Regions from separate parts of the Orenia sp. genome, predicted to be linked through region 2. Evidence: a T-box and tRNA genes for the amino acid it is inferred to sense, from the RefSeq annotation. Region 2 holds a T-box; the other holds one or more tRNA genes.
The links. A T-box is a leader RNA that pairs with one kind of tRNA and senses whether it is charged. The one in region 2 lies ahead of thrS (threonine--tRNA ligase), so its partner is inferred to be a tRNA-Thr.
Positions count from the first base shown of each region.

Region 1: it has a tRNA-Thr gene. The T-box ahead of thrS (threonine--tRNA ligase) is inferred to sense a tRNA for this amino acid. The anticodon was not compared.

Region 1 covers NZ_JBSQYM010000008.1:4,185-7,612, reverse strand. Annotated here, with positions in the region: gene argC (N-acetyl-gamma-glutamyl-phosphate reductase) at 1-597, opposite strand, end outside; gene ACTCDL_RS01900 (aspartyl-phosphate phosphatase Spo0E family protein) at 807-968, shown strand; tRNA gene ACTCDL_RS01895 (tRNA-Trp) at 1,772-1,847, shown strand; tRNA gene ACTCDL_RS01890 (tRNA-Thr) at 1,935-1,996, shown strand; tRNA gene ACTCDL_RS01885 (tRNA-Leu) at 2,136-2,224, shown strand; gene ACTCDL_RS01880 (DEAD/DEAH box helicase) at 2,496-3,428, opposite strand, start outside.
Region 2 covers NZ_JBSQYM010000124.1:4,249-7,676, forward strand. Annotated here, with positions in the region: gene ytxC (sporulation protein YtxC) at 1-207, shown strand, start outside; gene ACTCDL_RS11750 (DUF445 domain-containing protein) at 277-876, shown strand; T-box leader at 934-1,184, shown strand; gene thrS (threonine--tRNA ligase) at 1,497-3,428, shown strand, end outside.

The DNA.
Region 1 (3,428 bases), on a different contig from region 2:
AAAATTATTATTAACCTCACAGAAATGAGACCCTAAAGATAACTTTCTTCCAGCACCACTTGTTCCTGATTTGGCATCAATAATAATATTTCCTAAATCAATTAAATCATTATCTACCAAAGGGGCTAATGCCAAAATAGATGCAGTGGGATAACAACCTGGGTTAGCTACTAGTCTACTATCTTTAATCTCCTTACGATTTAATTCAGGTAGACCATACACTGCATCCTTGAATAACTCAGGGCTATTATGAGTCTTATACCAGCTCTCATAGGTTTCTAAGTTATCATAGCGATAATCCCCACTTAAATCTATTATCTTTAAACCTTTAGCTAGTAATTGAGGTACAACCTCCATAGATACTCCATGGGGTAATGCAGTAAAGACAAGATCTGAACTTTCTGCTAGTTTATCGATATCTAAAGCTTCACATTTGATATCTGCTTCCCCTCTTAAATTTGGATATATATCTGATATTACTTCTCCATCAAAACTCCGAGAAGTCAATATCTCTAATTCTACCTTTGGGTGTTTATTAAGTAATCTGACCAATTCTAATCCGGTATATCCTGTAGAACCGACTATACTTACCTTCATTCTTGATTCCTCCTTAAGTATAACTATACTTATTTTATTTATAATTATACATCTTATAGTATAAAAATACAAATGTTTTTTCCATTAAACTTATAAAAAACTTAATTACAAATAAAATCATTTTTTTACACAATTATTCTTATCCATTTAAAATCCCTTTTTGTATACAATTTTATTCTATAATGTTAAAAGAGAAAGGAGGGATTAAGATGGTTGATAATAGTACAAATTTAAAAGAAGAGTTAGAAGCTCTTCGTAAAAAACTAAGAGAATTATCTAGTAAAGAAGAACAATTGACAGCTAAGGAATTAATTGAGCTAAGTCAAAAACTAGACAAATTAATTATGAAGTTTTATAAGCAAAACTCATAATTAAAAGAGGAGCAGGAAAATTCCTGCTCCTTAATAAATCAACATCATATTTTAGACCTAAGATTAAGTCTAAGTAAAGTATTAAAGGGATAACTTTTATTCAAGCTCAGTCTTAGATTTAGACTAAAAGTATCATCTTAGCTATTTATATGTACTTCTTTTTTCTAGATTAAAAGTTAGCCTATTAATCCATAAACAGCTTAACTCCATAAGATATTGTTGCTCCACCTATTGCCAAACCAAAAATCCAACTAGGTAATGTCTTAAGGACTATAACTCCTCCAATTAGACATAATAACATTCCTGCTCCACCTTTAATCTGAATCTTATTATTTAGATAGAATCTCTTTAATTTATAGATGATAATCTCCTCCCTTTAAATAAATTAGACATATAAAATTTAATAATCTATAATGGCAAGTAATGGGGATATAGCGACACTTTTAAAATTAGCGTGAGTGGGTGTGTGAGTGTGAGTAAACCCCAATGAAAAGAAGTTTTACACACACTCACACTCATAGCTCACACTCGACACAAAGTGTCGCTTTATCTCTATATTATGTCACCACCTTCTTCCAAAATAAATCTAGATAATAACCTGTTAACAGACACAGGCTCTAATCAAGGTATAGTCATTATATGCCATTAAATATAAAAATGTGAGGAAAATTATAAAAGTTAATCAAGTATATAATCTAAAGAAAAAAGACGAATAATCAAGATATCTGAAAATAAATAACTATAATCAATAATATCAAGCTTGACCTATATGGGAACATAAGTTATAATTCTTATTGTGCCATAGGGGAGTAGCTCAATTGGTAGAGCACCGGACTCCAAATCCGGGTGCTGTGGGTTCAAGTCCTATCTCCCCTGCCAATAAATACAGTGAACAGTTAAAGTTCAAAAACTTTAACTCTTTTAACTGTAAACTATAAACCGTACACTGTCAACTATATAATATGTGCTAACGTAGCTCAGCTGGTAGAGCAGCTGACTTGTAATCAGCAGGTCGTCCGTTAGCTCCATTAAAATACAGTTTACAATTGCCAATTGGCAGTGGTTTACATGAAGAGTCATGTTTTCAGACTTGTAAGAACAATTAAGTTCAAAAGCTTTGAAAACTTAGTTTTTAACTGTACACTATACACTGTCAACTGATCTTTTGCCGAGGTGGCGGAATAGGCAGACGCACCGGACTTAAAATCCGGTGGGATTTAACTCCCGTGTCGGTTCGAGTCCGACCCTCGGTACCACTTAAAATTCAGTTTATAGTTGATAATTAATAGTGAATAGTTAAATGCAAAAGAATTAATACTGAGCTAAAGCTCAGCTTTTTTATTTTTTGATAAGATAATTTATATTTTATAAATTAGATATTTATGGATATAAAGCTACACTTTCGTGTCGGGAACCAGGAATCTGGAATCAGTATAGTTTATAGGTTCCTGATAACTGATTTCAGATTCCTAAAAGTGTCACTTTATCTCTATATAAAGAAAACACATAGAGCAATTGCTCTATGTGTTAATGTATAAACTTGTTGGCATAGCTATCTAACTCTTCATTCTCTATCAACAACTCTAAAATATCACTACCAAAACTTTTATCTACCCCTTCTCTAACTATCAAGTCTAAACCACCAATTACACTTTCAAAGAGGTTAATCTTCTTATCTAATAGATGAATTATCTTCTCTTCAATTGTATTTTTAGTAGATAAATTATAGATTAAAACATCCTTCTCTTGCCCCAAACGATGTACTCTACCTATTCTCTGCTCTACCTTCATTGGATTCCAAGGTAGATCATAATTGATGATAGTATTACAAAACTGTAGATTAATACCTTGACCACCTGCTTCAGTACTGATTAAGACATCACCATTTTTCATAAATTGTTGTTTAGCCCATTCCTTCTGATTATCTCTAAGCTTCCCACTAAAAATAACAGGTTGATAACCTTGTTGATAAAGATGATAACAGATATACTGTTGGGTAGCCCGATATTCAGTAAATATAATTGCTTTTCCATCAGTGTCACCTAGAATCTTCTCAACCATCTTCATCTTCTGGTTCTCAGTAATTGAAATAGCCAATTCATATAACTCACATAATCTCTCTTTAATCCCTTCATAGTTTTCTGACTTGCACATCTTCTCTAAAGTTTTAGAGACTGCAAAGGAGCTACTACAGACCTCTCGTTGCAATGTTAGCAGATGGAAGATACTCTTATTAGCGTTGATGCACTTTCTATACTCACTTTTAACTAAACTAGTAATACCATCATAGAGCTTTTGTTCTTTTTCGGTTAAGCTTAAAGGAATTAATTTAACCTTTCTATCGGTATAATATAAATCTATCTCTTCTCTCTGATTACGTATCATTACCTGTGATAAATCATCCTGCAAATCATCTAAATTTTGGGCTGAATGCTTGTCCTTGACATAATTATCTTTAAA
Region 2 (3,428 bases):
CATATCTTAAATATGGTCGATTGCGAATTGGATTATGAAGATTTATTGATTAGTGCTTTAATTACTTCTGCTCCAGAAGAGATTATTCTCCATTTTAAAGAGCCGATTTCCTTGTTAAAGACCTTACAGAATGTATTTACTGATAAGATATCTATTTGTTTAGGATGTAAATATTGTCAAATGGGTAGTTTGAATGAATCTGAATAAAGACCTTGTCAAATTAAAGATCAAATTGTATAATTATAATTGATTTTATAAGAAGGCGGGGGATTATATATGACTTGGAAACTGTTGTTATTACCGATTATTGGAGCATTAATCGGTTGGATTACCAATTATTTAGCTATCAAGCTACTCTTTAAACCCTATAAACCTATTAAAATACCTTTACTAAATTTTAAATTACAGGGAATACTACCAAAAAGGCGTGAAGAGTTGGCTAAAAAGGTTGGAGAGATTGTAGAACAAGATTTACTTCCTAAAGAAGAGTTAGAACGGGAATTAGCAGGTCTAGAGGTAAAAGATGATATTAAAGAGGCTATTGTAAAAATAATTGATGAAAAGGCTGAAGAGAAGATACCTCCATTTATTCCTGATAATTTTAAGGTGATGATTATAAACTTCTTAAAAGAGATGGTTAATAGAGATTTAGATCCATACCTTGATCAACTTATGGATAAATTTAAAGACAAGGTTGTAAATGAGGTTGATATAGCTAAATTAGTAGAAACAGAGATTGGTAATTTTGAGATGAAAGAATTAGAAGAGCTAGCACTAGAAGTTGCTAGTAAGGAATTAAAGCATATTGAGGTTTTAGGAGCCATTTTAGGCTTTATAGTTGGAATTGGACAAGCATTAATTGTAGCTAATTTCTAAATTTAACTTGACATTAAATTTCATTAGATTTATAATCTTATTAATAAGTTAATAACAATAATAACTATGAAGAGGACGAGTAAGTTAAACTTTTCTTAACAGAGAATGGAGATTATCAGCTGGAAATCTCCTAAGAATATTTATCTGAAAACCACCTCTGAGTTGACACCTGAACCTTAAAGATTAGTATTAGGGTGCTCCGGTAAAAGCCGTTATCTTAAAAATGAGTGAAATTTATCTATTCTCTATTTTCTTTAGGGGTAGTGTAAATTTAATTAGAGTGGAACCACGAATCCTACGTCTCTAAATTTAGAGATGGGGATTTTTTTGTTTTTATAATAGAAAAGTGTGAGTGTCAGTGTGGGTGTGAGTTATTTATTTATATGGTCATATAACTATAGAATGGAGTTTAATGGAAATATTGAGACGCTTTTTACTTCAGTGTATAGTTGATAATTGATAGTTAAGTTCAAAACCATTTAAACAGAAGTTCTTAGTCTTTTAACTATCCACTATCAACTGACACAAAGTGTCGCTTTATCACTCTTAAATTTTACTTTATGGTTGTTTTTCTCACACTCGCACTAACCACTCACACTAAATATAAGGAGGAATTAAAAATGAGTCAAGTAAAAGTTACTTTACCAGATGGTTCAAGTCGGGGGTATGAACAAGGAACTACAGTCAAAGATGTTGCTTTTGATATCGGTTCTCGACTAGGAAGGGCTTCGATAGCAGGAAAGGTTAATGGAGAGACTGTTGATGTTTCTTATCAGATAGAAGAAGATGTTGATTTAGAGCTGATTACTCTTGGGTCTGATGAAGGGTTAGAGGTTTATCGTCATACTGCTGCTCATGTTTTGGCTCAAGCGGTAAAGAGATTATATAAAGATGTTAAGTTGGCAATAGGACCTACAATTGATGATGGTTTTTATTATGATTTTGATCTGGAAGAGAGATTATCGGAAGAAGATTTTGATAAGATAGAAAAAGAGATGAAGAAGATCATCAATGAAAAGAATGAGATTGAAAGAAAAGTAGTTTCTAAAGAAGAAGCAATTAAGGTGATGAAGGAGCTAGGCGAAGATTACAAGGTAGAGTTGATTGAAGACCTAGATGATGAGACTGTAACTTTATATACTCAAGCTGAATTTACAGACTTATGCCGTGGACCTCATCTACCATCAACAGGTAAGCTTAAGAATAATGCCTTTAAACTATTAAGTGTAGCTGGTGCTTATTGGCGAGGTGATGAGAATAATAAGATGTTACAAAGAATCTATGGAACTGCTTTTTATAAGAAGGATGAATTAGAGGAATACTTAGAAAGACTAGAGGAAGCTAAACAGCGTGATCATAACAAGCTAGGAAGGCAGTTAGAGTACTTTACAACTGCACCTGCTATCGGGCAAGGCTTACCTTTAATTATGCATAAAGGAGCAAAGGTTATTCAAACTTTACAGAGGTTTGTAGAGGATGAAGAGGAGAGAAGAGGTTATGAATTAACTAAGACTCCTTATATGGCAAAAAGTGATTTATATAAAATTTCTGGACATTGGGATCATTATAGAGAAGATATGTTTGTGCTAGGAGAGGAAGAAAAAGATGATGATTTATTAGCGCTTCGTCCAATGACTTGCCCATATCAGTTTATGATCTATAATTCCAAGCAAAGAAGTTATCGTGACCTTCCAGTAAGGTATGCTGAGACTTCAACATTATTTAGAAATGAAGCTTCTGGAGAGATGCATGGTTTAATTCGGGTAAGACAGTTTACACTTGCTGATGGTCATATTATTTGTACTCCTGAACAATTAGAAGAGGAGTTCAGGGGTGTTGTTGACTTAATCAATTACATGATGGATACCCTAGGAATTAAAGATGATATCTGGTATAGATTCTCTAAATGGGACCCTAATAATAAAGGTAAATATATTGATAATCCCAAAGCTTGGGAGAGCACTCAAGAGCAGATGAGAAATATCCTTGATAAATTAGAGATTGATTATATAGAAGCAGAGGGTGAAGCTGCATTTTATGGACCTAAATTAGATGTTCAATTTAAGAATGTTCATGGTAAAGAGGATACTGTAATTACTGTTCAAATCGACTTTGCTTTAGCTGATAAATTCGATATGACTTATATTGATAAAGATAATGAGAAAAAACGCCCACTTATTATTCATAGATCATCTATTGGTTGTTATGAAAGAACATTAGCAATGTTGATTGAAAAATATGCTGGAGCTTTGCCAACTTGGTTAGCTCCAGTACAGGTGCAAGTTATTCCAATTTCAGATAATCATATTGATTATGCATATCAGGTTAAAGATCAATTGATTAAAGAGGGAGTTAGAGTTGAAGTTGATGACCGGCAAGAGAAGGTTGGATACAAGATTAGAGAAGCACAGGTCCAACAGGTTCCTTATATGTTAATTGTTGGTGATAATGAAGCTGAAGATAAGACAGTATCTGTTAGACATCGTCGTGAAGGTGATAGAGGTGCTGTTAAGGTTGAGCAGTTTAAAGAAGATGTTGTAGAAGAGATTAAG